DNA from 2 places in the Streptomyces sp. 2P-4 genome. Region 2 is predicted to be linked to the other one. Evidence: riboswitches for the same ligand, from Rfam matches in the RefSeq annotation. Region 2 holds a riboswitch; the other holds the start of a gene.
The links. A riboswitch is a leader RNA that binds a small molecule or an ion and turns the genes downstream of it on or off. The one in region 2 is predicted to bind glycine.
Positions count from the first base shown of each region.

Region 1: it holds a riboswitch for glycine, as region 2 does, so the genes downstream of both, gcvT (glycine cleavage system aminomethyltransferase GcvT) here and gcvP (aminomethyl-transferring glycine dehydrogenase) in region 2, are expected to answer to the same signal.

Region 1 is NZ_CP095011.1:2,189,783-2,195,697, forward strand. Features, by position in the region: gene MUK52_RS09130 (enhanced serine sensitivity protein SseB) at 1-179, opposite strand, end outside; gene MUK52_RS09135 (AAA family ATPase) at 264-947, opposite strand; glycine riboswitch at 1,185-1,288, shown strand; gene gcvT (glycine cleavage system aminomethyltransferase GcvT) at 1,471-2,586, shown strand; gene gcvH (glycine cleavage system protein GcvH) at 2,692-3,075, shown strand; gene glyA (serine hydroxymethyltransferase) at 3,090-4,346, shown strand; gene MUK52_RS09155 (L-serine ammonia-lyase) at 4,638-5,915, shown strand, end outside.
Region 2 is NZ_CP095011.1:5,924,458-5,930,372, forward strand. Features, by position in the region: gene MUK52_RS26345 (MerR family transcriptional regulator) at 94-732, shown strand; gene MUK52_RS26350 (DNA polymerase IV) at 786-2,261, shown strand; gene MUK52_RS26355 (PRC-barrel domain-containing protein) at 2,265-2,645, opposite strand; glycine riboswitch at 2,760-2,857, shown strand; glycine riboswitch at 2,858-2,993, shown strand; gene gcvP (aminomethyl-transferring glycine dehydrogenase) at 3,055-5,915, shown strand, end outside.

The DNA.
Region 1 (5,915 bases), 3.7 Mb from region 2:
ATGTCCATGGTGGGCAGCGCGAGGGAGGCGCTGTCGGGGCCGCCTCCGGCGGGCAGCGGCACCCAGACGGAGCTGCGGCCGAGGACCTCGACGATCCGCGGGCCCGCGTCCGGCGCGCCGAGGGCGGCGCCGAGCACCTGCTCCAGCTCGTTCTCCGGCCAGCCGCCGTCCCCGCCCATGTCCGCCTCCGCTCGTCGCGCCGTGTTCCGCGCCCGAGGGTAGCCGCCCGCGCGGCCACGCGCGGTCCGGGCCCCCGCGGCCGGTCAGGCAGCCGGCCGGACGGCCGGGGGCGCCGGCCGGAAGGCTATACGGGTCAGCCGGGCGGCCGCGGGCCGGTCCAGGAGGACCACCGACGCGCAGCCGGCGGGCAGCGGCCCGGTCTCGGCGGCCCGGAGCAGGCGGTCGACGGCGGCCCGGTGGCGGGAGAAGGCGTACGCCGACACGCCGCGGCCGCGCGCCTGCTGCCCGGCCAGGGCCTCCTCGGGGGTGGCCACGAGGAGCACCAGGTGCAGGGCCCGGCCGCGGCGCCGGGCGGCCGCGGCGAGCAGCCCGCGCACCCAGGCCTGCGTCCCGCAGTCGTGGACGACGACGGAGGCGCCGGAGCGCAGGGCCTGCCACATCCCCCAGTAGTGGGCGATCCGCACCAGCGGCCGGTAGGCGGCGTACGGCAGGGCGCGGGGCATGCGGCGCTCCCAGCGCTCGCGCACGTCCTGCGAGTCGATGCCGAGGCCTTCGGCGGCGCGCTTGATCAGCGTGCTCTTCCCGCCGCCGGGCAGGCCCGAGACCACGACGACGTCCCCCTCGGCGAAGCCGAGCCGCTCGGGGCCGCTCCCGCCGGTGCCGCGCAGGTCGCGCACGGACCCGCGGCACGCTCCCGCCGCCGGCCGGGCCGGCACCCCCTCCGCCGTACCCGCCGTGGCCAGCACTCCGAACCTCCGCACACCGATCGCCTCCCCCGCACGGGTCACCGGGACCCATTCCCACCCAATGTAAAGGGACGGTAATACGGCGTCCCGGGTTTGCGTCGGCGCGTCCGCCCGGCGGACGCCCGCCCGCGCCGGCCCCCGCCCCGCCCCGCCCCTCCGGCCTTTGGCGGATGGAACGGTCTTTCGGGCCCGCGCACCCGTTCTCCGGCACCTCGTGCAATGATGTGCGCCATCTGGACCAACTGCATACCGGCCGCTTGAATCCGCGCGGGAGAGTCCCGGCAGGCCGCGAGGCCGTGCCCGGGCGCCGAAGGAGCAAGTACCTCCCTTGAATCTCTCAGGCCCCGTACCGCGTGGATGAGGCAGATCTGAAAAGCGAGCCGCGCCCCGCCCGTCCCCCGCGACGGAGCCGGGGGGTGCTCCACCCAAGGTGCAAGTCGGTGATCCCGCTCCCGGGAACTCTCGGCGAACCTCTCAGGTTCCGATGACAGATGGGGAGGAACGTCCTCGTCATGTCATGCCCTGGGACCCGGGAGCCACACCCATGAGCAATGCCCCCCGCCTGACCGCGCTCGATGCGCTGCACCGCTCGCTCGGTGCGACCATGACCGACTTCGCCGGCTGGGACATGCCCCTGCGGTACGGCAGCGAGCGCGACGAGCACAACGCCGTGCGCACGAAGGCCGGCCTGTTCGACCTCTCCCACATGGGCGAGATCACCCTGACCGGGCCGGAGGCCGTCAAGGCCCTCGACTACGCCCTGGTGGGCAACATCTCCACCGTCGGCGTCGGCCGCGCCCGCTACACGCACATCTGCCGGGAGGACGGCGGGATCCTCGACGACCTGATCGTCTACCGCCTCGGCGAGACCGAGTACATGGTCGTCGCCAACGCCTCGAACGCCCAGGTCGTCCTGGACGCCCTCACCGAGCGCGCGGCCGGCTTCGACACCGAGGTCCGCGACGACCGCGACGCGTACGCGCTGATCGCGGTGCAGGGGCCGGAGTCGCCCGCCATCCTGGCCTCGCTGACGGACGCCGACCTGGACGGCCTGAAGTACTACGCCGGCCTGCCGGGCACGGTCGCGGGCGTCCCCGCGCTGATCGCCCGCACCGGCTACACCGGCGAGGACGGCTTCGAGCTCTTCGTCTCCCCCGCGCACGCCGTGGAGCTGTGGCAGGCGCTGAGCAAGGCCGGCGAGGGCCGCGGCCTGGTGCCGTGCGGCCTGTCCTGCCGCGACACGCTGCGCCTGGAGGCGGGCATGCCGCTGTACGGGCACGAGCTGACCACCTCCCTGACCCCGTTCGACGCGGGCCTGGGCCGGGTCGTGAAGTTCGAGAAGGAGGGCGACTTCGTGGGCCGCGCCGCCCTGGAGGCCGCTGCCGAGCGCTCCGCCTCGAACCCGCCGCGCAAGCTGGTCGGCCTGGTCGCCGAGGGCCGCCGGGTCCCGCGCGCCGGGTTCCCCGTCGTGGCCGGCGGCCAGGTGGTCGGCGAGGTCACCTCCGGCGCCCCGTCCCCGACTCTCGGCAAGCCGATCGCCATGGCGTACGTCGACGCGGCACACGCCGAGCCGGGCGCCTCCGGCGTCGGCGTGGACATCCGCGGTACCCATGAGCCGTACGAGGTCGTCGCCCTGCCCTTCTACAAGCGGCAGAAGTAGACCCCGACGCGTCGGCACGCCCGCACGCTCCCGCCTGCCGGGCCGAGTCTCGACAGGCAAGACAACCGTTCGTCCGCACTCCCCCGCATCCAGGAGAATCAGGCCATGAGCAACCCCCAGCAGCTGCGTTACAGCAAGGAGCACGAGTGGCTGTCGGCCGCCGAGGACGGCGTCGCGACGGTCGGCATCACCGCGTTCGCGGCCAACGCGCTCGGTGACGTCGTCTACGCCCAGCTCCCCGCCGTCGGCGACACCGTGACCGCGGGCGAGACCTGCGGCGAGCTGGAGTCGACCAAGTCGGTCAGCGACCTGTACTCCCCCGTCACGGGCGAGGTCGTCGAGGCCAACCAGGACGTCGTGGACGACCCGTCGCTCGTCAACAGCGCCCCCTTCGAGGGCGGGTGGCTCTTCAAGGTGCGCGTGTCGGAGGAGCCGGAGGACCTGCTCTCCGCCGCCGAGTACGAGCAGCTCACCCTTTCCGGCAACTGAACCAGGGACCGAAGATGTCCGTTCTGAACACCCCGCTCCACGAGCTCGACCCCGACGTCGCCGCCGCCGTCGACGCCGAGCTCGCACGCCAGCAGTCCACCCTGGAGATGATCGCGTCGGAGAACTTCGCTCCGGTCGCCGTCATGGAGGCCCAGGGCTCGGTCCTGACCAACAAGTACGCCGAGGGCTACCCGGGCCGCCGCTACTACGGCGGCTGCGAGCACGTCGACGTCGTCGAGCAGATCGCCATCGACCGGATCAAGGCGCTCTTCGGCGCCGAGGCCGCGAACGTCCAGCCGCACTCCGGTGCGCAGGCCAACGCCGCCGCGATGTTCGCGCTGCTGAAGCCGGGCGACACGATCATGGGCCTGAACCTGGCCCACGGCGGTCACCTGACCCACGGCATGAAGATCAACTTCTCCGGCAAGCTCTACAACGTGGTCCCGTACCACGTCGGCGAGGACGGCCAGGTCGACATGGCCGAGGTCGAGCGCCTCGCCAAGGAGTCCAAGCCGCAGCTGATCGTCGCCGGCTGGTCCGCGTACCCGCGCCAGCTGGACTTCGCCGCCTTCCGCCGCATCGCGGACGAGGTCGGCGCGTACCTGATGGTCGACATGGCGCACTTCGCCGGCCTGGTCGCCGCGGGCCTGCACCCGAACCCGGTGCCGCACGCCCACGTCGTCACCACCACCACGCACAAGACCCTCGGCGGTCCGCGCGGCGGTGTCATCCTGTCGACGCAGGAACTGGCCAAGAAGATCAACTCCGCGGTCTTCCCCGGCCAGCAGGGCGGCCCGCTGGAGCACGTGATCGCCGCCAAGGCGGTCTCCTTCAAGGTGGCGGCCTCGCCCGAGTTCAAGGAGCGCCAGGAGCGCACCCTGGCCGGCGCGAAGATCATCGCCGAGCGCCTGGTGCAGGACGACGTCAAGGCCGTCGGCGTGGACGTCCTCTCCGGCGGCACCGACGTGCACCTGGTCCTGGTGGACCTGCGCAACTCGGAGCTGGACGGCCAGCAGGCCGAGGACCGCCTCCACGAGATCGGCATCACCGTCAACCGCAACGCCATCCCGAACGACCCGCGGCCCCCGATGGTCACCTCGGGCCTGCGGATCGGCACGCCGGCCCTGGCCACCCGCGGTTTCGGCGCCGAGGACTTCACCGAGGTCGCCGACGTCATCGCCGAGGCCCTGAAGCCGTCCTACGACGGCGAGGCCCTCAAGGCGCGCGTCTCGGCGCTCGCCGCGAAGCACCCGCTGTACCCGTCGCTGTAAGGCCGCGGCTCCAAAGGCCCGGCCTTGTGTCCCACAGGGCCGGGCCTTTCCCATGGCCGGGGCCGGCGGCGCGGCGCGCCACCGGCCCGCAAGCCGCCGTACAGGCCGGCGTCACCGGCCCCCTCACGACCTGACGTACGCTGATTAACCGGGCAAGGGCGCCCACGAGGCGATCTTTGCCCGCAATCCCTGCAAAGTCCGCCCCCTCCGCCGGCCGCCTCGCCCCCGCTGCGAGAGCGACGCGGCGGTTCGCTCCCCGCCACCGCGGGGGTGACCCTGGAGTCCGCCACCGTGGCCATTTCCGTCTTCGATCTCTTCTCGATCGGCATCGGTCCGTCCAGCTCGCACACCGTCGGCCCGATGCGCGCCGCCCGCATGTTCGTCAACCGGCTGAAGAAGGACGGCCTGCTCGCCCAGACCGCGTCCGTCCGCGCGGAGCTGTACGGCTCGCTCGGCGCGACCGGCCACGGCCACGGCACGCCCAAGGCGGTGCTGCTGGGCCTGGAGGGCCACTCCCCGCGGACCGTGGACGTCGAGACCGCCGACGACGAGGTGGAGCGCATCCGCAGCACGGGCCGGCTGCGCCTGCTGGGCACGGAGATAGGGAGCGCGCACGAGATCGCCTTCGACGAGCCGAACCAGCTCGTCCTGCACCGCCGCCGCTCCCTGCCGTACCACGCGAACGGCATGACCCTCTTCGCGTACGACGCCGCCGGCACGCCGCTGCTGGAGAAGACGTACTACTCGGTCGGCGGCGGCTTCGTGGTCGACGAGGACGCGGTCGGCGAGGACCGGATCAAGCTCGACGACACCGTGCTGAAGTACCCCTTCCGCTCGGGCGACGAGATGCTGCGCCTCGCCAAGGAGACCGGCCTGTCGATCTCCTCCCTGATGCTGGAGAACGAGAAGGCCTGGCGCACGGAGGAGGAGATCCGCGAGGGCCTCCTGGAGATCTGGCGGGTCATGCAGGCCTGTGTGTCGCGCGGCATGTCCCGCGAGGGCATCCTCCCCGGCGGCCTGCGCGTCAAGCGCCGGGCCGCGGCCACGGCGCGGCAGCTGCGCACCGAGGGCGACCCGATGATGCACCGCAGCGAGTGGACGACGATCTACGCGATGGCGGTCAACGAGGAGAACGCGGCGGGCGGCCGCGTCGTGACGGCCCCGACGAACGGCGCGGCGGGCGTCCTGCCGGCCGTCCTGCACTACTACGTGAACTTCGTGCCCGGCGCGGACGAGGACGGCGTGGTCCGCTTCCTCCTCGCCGCGGGCGCGATCGGCATGCTGTTCAAGGAGAACGCCTCGATCTCGGGCGCCGAGGTCGGCTGCCAGGGCGAGGTCGGGTCGGCCTGCTCCATGGCGGCCGGCGCGCTCGCGGAGGTCCTGGGCGGCACCCCGGAGCAGGTGGAGAACGCGGCCGAGATCGGCATGGAGCACAACCTGGGCCTGACCTGCGACCCGGTCGGCGGCCTGGTGCAGATCCCGTGCATCGAGCGCAACGGCATGGCGGCGGTGAAGGCCGTCACGGCGGCGAAGATGGCGATGCGCGGCGACGGCTCCCACAAGGTCTCC
Region 2 (5,915 bases):
TGATTATCACTCGGCGTGCCGAGTGTGGCGATCGTTGACGCACCCCGGGCGACTGCCTACCTTCGAGGGGGCAGGCAAGGACGGAGGGTCGGCGTGAGGATCACGGGCGACGGTACGACCGGGGGCATCCCCGCACGGAGTGACGGTGGGCCGTACCCGCTCCACGGCAGTGCGGCGGGCTCCGCTCGCCGTCAGCCGGAGACCACGCCGGGCACCGCGCCCGCGGCGCCTCCGGCGGCCGAGGTCGTCGGCTACCGCGGTCCGACCGCCTGCGCGGCGGCCGGGATCACCTACCGGCAGCTCGACTACTGGGCCCGCACCGGGCTGGTGGAGCCGACGGTGCGGCCCGCGTACGGGTCCGGGACGCAGCGGCTGTACAGCTTCCGCGACGTCGTCGTCCTCAAGATCGTCAAGCGGTTCCTCGACACGGGCGTGGCCCTGCAGAACATCCGCAACGCCGTGCAGCACCTGCGGGAGCGCGGCTTCTCCGACCTGGAGCGCGTGACGCTCATGAGCGACGGCGCCAGCGTCTACGAGTGCACCTCGCCCGAACAGGTCGTCAGCCTGCTCCAGGGCGGCCGGGGCGTCTTCGGCATCGCCGTGGGCGTCGTCTGGCACGACGTGGAGAAGGCCCTGTCCCAGCTGCACGGAGAGCGGGTCGACACCGGCGAGACCGTCGTCGGCCACAACCCCGCGGACGAGCTGGCCGCGCGCCGCAACCGGGCGGGCTGACCGGCCGCACGCCGGCCGCCGCCTTGTCAGAGGCATAGGGCAGCATCGGGGCCGTGAGATCCGCGCCGACCATCCTGCACCTGGACATGGACGCCTTCTACGCCTCCGTGGAGCAGGCGTCGAAGCCCAGCCTGCGCGGGAAGGCCGTGATCGTCGGCGGGCTGGGCCCCCGCGGGGTCGTCGCCACCGCCTCGTACGAGGCGCGCCGTTTCGGCGTCCACTCGGCCATGCCGACGGCGCAGGCCAGGCGGCTGTGCCCGAACGGCGCCTACCTGGTGCCCCGCTTCAGCCTGTACCGGGCGGTCAGCGACACCGTCATGGGGCTGCTGCGGGAGTTGTCGCCGCTGGTGGAGCCGCTCAGCCTGGACGAGGCCTTCGTCGACCTGGAGGCGGGCGGCACCGCCTGGGACGCCGCGTCCGCGCGGGCGGCGGGGGAGCGGCTGCGCGCGGACATCGCGGCCGCGACGGGCCTCAGCGGGTCGGTGGGGCTGGCCGGCTCCAAGATGCTGGCGAAGGTGGCCTCGGAGGAGGCAAAGCCGGACGGGCTGCTGCTGATCGAGCCGGGGACCGAGCGCGCGCTGCTCGCGCCGATGCCGGTGCGCACGCTGCCGGGGGTCGGCCCGGCCACGGGGGAGCACCTGCGGCGGGCCGGGATCACCACGGTGGGGGAGCTGGCGGAGGCCGGCGAGGACGAGCTCGTGCGGCTGGTGGGGCGCGCGCACGGGGTCGGCCTGTACCGGATGGCCCTGGGGCTGGACGACAGGCCCGTGGTGGCCGAGCGCGATGCGAAGTCGGTCTCCGTCGAGGACACCTTCGACATCGACCTGCACGACCGGGTCCGGATCCGTACGGAGGTGCAGCGTCTCGCCGACCGGTGCGTCGGGCGGCTGCGCGCCTCCGGGCACTCGGGGCGGACGATCGTGCTGAAGGTGCGCCGCTACGACTTCTCGACGCTGACGCGCTCCGAGACGCTGCGGGGGCCCACCGACGACCCGGCCGTGGTGCGGGAGGCCGCGGCGCGCCTGCTGGAGGGGGTGGACACCACCGGCGGGGTGCGGCTGCTGGGCGTCGGGGTCAGCGGGCTGGCGGACTACACCCAGGAGGACCTCTTCGCGCAGTCCCTCGCCGGTGCTGCGGCCGGGACGCAGCCCCGAGAGGCCGGCTCCGGCGCGCAGGGGGCCGTACAGTCCCCGCCGGACGGTGAGGGAGCCGCAGGGGCGGAGGAGGCCCCAGGGGCCCCCGGGGGCAGCGGGGCGGACGGGGCGGCCGAGCCTGCGCGCGAGCGGCACTGGCCGGCCGGCAGCGACGTCTCGCACGCCGTGTACGGGCCGGGGTGGGTGCAGGGCAGCGGCGTCGGCCGCGTGACCGTCCGCTTCGAGCGCCCGGGGTCCCCGCCCGGCCGGGTCCGCACCTTCCGCGTCGACGACCCCGACCTGGCCCCCGCCGACCCGCTGCCCCTCGTGGGGCACGGCGAGGCCCCCTCCGCGGAGTCCGCCGAGGGGGCCGGAGCGGGGCCGGGCGCGCTGTGAGGGCTACTCCTCGTCCCGGTCGCCGGAGGCCAGGTGGCCGAAATCACGCCGGGAGGCGATCTCCGACGGCAGGGTCACGTCCAGGCCGTAGTGGTGGTACAGCTGGAGTTCCTGCTCGGGGGAGAGGTGCCGGCCCACGCCGAAGTCGGGGGCGTTCCGGATCAGGGAGCGCTCGAAGGGCACCCGGAGGGCGTCGCCGACCAGCTCACTCGGTTCCAGGGGGACGAAAGCGTCCCGGCTGAACAAACCGGTCCGGACGGCCGCCCACTCGGGGACGCCCGTCGCGTCGTCGAGGTAGACCTCGTCGACGGTGCCGATCTTCGCACCGTTGCGGTCGAACGCCTTGCGGCCGATCAGGCTGCGCGGGTCGATGTCGGTCTGCACGGTCACCTCCACGAGGTCGCAACTCTCCGCTATGACCAACAAAAGGGCATTTCCGGGCGGGGGGCCACTCGAGGGAGGCCCGGGAAGCGCGCTGGTAGGCTGGGTATCGGCTGACGACCCTGTGCGGGAGAGTCCTCCACCGAGCTCGACGGAGGCGCCGAAGGAGCAAATCCTCCCCGGAATCTCTCAGGCATACGTACCGCACGGACGAGGCCACTCTGGAAAGCAGGAGCGGGTCCCGGGCGCGTGCCGGTTCCCCCTCCTCACCGACGGTGAAAGCCGGATCCCCGCGGAGCAGTCCGCAGGGGCCCGGTGAAGCTCTCAGGTTGAGATGACAGAGGGGGAGGCCGTCCGGGCGCCCGCGCCGTGGTGCCCCTCGCAGGTCGTACGACCCAGGAGGCCTCCGTACATGACCGCCAACCGCATTCCGCTCTCCCAGCTGGAGCGAGGCATTCCCTTCGAGCAGCGCCACATCGGCCCGGACGCCGAGGCGCAGGCCAAGATGCTCGCCCACGTGGGCTTCGGCTCGCTGGACGAACTGACCGCTGCCGCGGTGCCGGATGTGATCAAGAGCGCGGCCGCGCTGGACCTCCCGGAGGCGCGGACCGAGGCCGAGGTGCTGGCCGAGCTGCGGAGCCTCGCCGCCCGCAACGAGGTCCTCACCCCGATGATCGGCCTCGGCTACTACGGGACGTTCACGCCGCCGGTGATCCTGCGCAACGTCATGGAGAACCCCGCCTGGTACACGGCGTACACCCCGTACCAGCCCGAGATCTCCCAGGGCCGCCTGGAGGCGCTCCTGAACTTCCAGACCGTCGTCGCCGAGCTCACCGGCCTGCCGACCTCCGGCGCCTCGCTCCTCGACGAGGGCACCGCGGCCGCCGAGGCCATGACCCTCGCCCGCCGCGTCGGCCGCGCGAAGGGCAGCGTCTTCCTCGTCGACGCCGACGCCCTGCCGCAGACCATCGCGGTCATCGAGACCCGCGCGGAGCCGATCGGCATCGACGTCGTCGTCGCCGACCTCTCCGAGGGCATCCCCGCCGAGATCGCAGAGCGCGGCGTCTTCGGCGTGCTGCTCCAGTACCCGGGCGCCTCCGGTGCCGTCCGCGACATCAAGCCGCTGATCGACCGCGCCCACGAGCTCGGCGCGATCGTCGCCGTCGCCGCCGACCTGCTCGCCCTGACCCTGCTGGCCTCGCCCGGCTCGCTCGGCGCCGACATCGCCGTCGGCACCACGCAGCGCTTCGGCGTCCCGATGGGCTTCGGCGGACCGCACGCCGGCTACATGGCCGTCCAGGACAAGCACGCCCGCTCGCTGCCCGGCCGGCTCGTCGGCGTCTCCGTCGACGCGGACGGCAACAAGGCCTACCGCCTGGCGCTGCAGACCCGCGAGCAGCACATCCGCCGCGAGAAGGCCACCAGCAACATCTGCACCGCGCAGGTGCTGCTCGCCGTGATGGCCGGCATGTACGCCGTCTACCACGGCCCCGAGGGCCTGCGGACGATCGCCCGCCGCACCCACCGCTACGCGGCGCTGCTCGCCGCCGGCCTCACGGCCGGCGGGGTCGAGCTCGTACACGGCTCCTTCTTCGACACGCTCACCGCGCGGGTCCCCGGCAAGGCCGCCGAGGTCGCCGCCGCCGCCCGCCGCCACGGCGTCAACGTCTTCCAGGCCGACGCCGACCACGTCTCCGTCTCCTGCGACGAGACCACCCTGCGCGCCCACGTCGAGGCCGTCTGGGCCGCCTTCGGCGTCACCGCGGACATCGAGGCCCTCGACGCGGCCACCGCCGACGCGCTGCCCGAGGAGCTGCTCCGCTCGGACGCGTACCTGACCCACCCGGTCTTCCACCAGCACCGCTCCGAGACCGCGATGCTGCGCTACCTGCGCAAGCTCGCCGACAAGGACTACGCGCTGGACCGCGGCATGATCCCGCTGGGCTCCTGCACCATGAAGCTCAACGCGACGACCGAGATGGAGCCGGTGACCTGGCCCGAGTTCGGCCAGCTGCACCCCTTCGCCCCGGTCGAGCAGGCCGAGGGCTACCTCACGCTCATCCGCGAGCTGGAGGAGCGCCTCTCCGAGGTCACCGGCTACGACAAGGTCTCCATCCAGCCGAACGCCGGCTCGCAGGGCGAGCTCGCCGGCCTGCTCGCCGTCCGCGCCTACCACCGGGCCAACGGCGACGAGCAGCGCACCGTCTGCCTGATCCCGTCCTCCGCGCACGGCACCAACGCCGCCAGCGCCGTGATGGCCGGCATGAAGGTCGTCGTCGTCAAGACCGCCGACGACGGCGAGGTCGACACCGACGACCTGCGCGCCAAGATCGAGCAGTACCGCGACGAGCTCGCCGTGCTGATGATCACCTACCCGTCGACGCACGGCGTCTTCGAGGAGCACGTCGCCGACATCTGCGCCCAGGTCCACGAGGCCGGCGGCCAGGTCTACGTCGACGGCGCCAACCTCAACGCCCTGGTCGGCCTCGCCAAGCCGGGCCACTTCGGCGGCGACGTCTCGCACCTGAACCTCCACAAGACGTTCTGCATCCCGCACGGCGGCGGCGGCCCCGGCGTCGGCCCGGTCGGCGTCCGCGCCCACCTCGCCCCGTACCTGCCGAACCACCCGCTGCAGCCGACCGCCGGCCCCGAGACGGGCGTCGGCCCGATCTCGGCCGCCCCGTGGGGCTCGGCCGGCATCCTGCCGATCTCCTGGTCGTACGTGCGCCTCATGGGCGGCGAGGGCCTGAAGCGGGCCACGCAGGTCGCGGTGCTCGGCGCGAACTACATCGCCAAGCGCCTGGAGCCGCACTTCCCGGTCCTCTACACCGGCCCGGGCAACCTCGTCGCGCACGAGTGCATCATCGACCTGCGCCCGCTGTCGAAGGCGACCGGCGTCAGCGTCGACGACATCGCCAAGCGCCTGATCGACTACGGCTTCCACGCGCCGACGATGTCCTTCCCGGTGGCCGGCACGCTGATGATCGAGCCGACCGAGTCCGAGGACCTCACCGAGATCGACCGGTTCTGCGACGCCATGATCGCGATCCGCGCGGAGATCGAGAAGGTAGCCTCCGGCGAGTGGCCGGCCGGGGACAACCCGCTCGCCAACGCCCCGCACACCGCGGCGGCGCTGGGCGGCGAGTGGGACCACCCGTACACGCGCGACGAGGCCGTCTTCCCCGGCGGCGTCTCCGCCGCGGAGAAGTACTGGCCGCCGGTGCGCCGTATCGACGGCGCCTTCGGCGACCGCAACCTCGTCTGCTCCTGCCC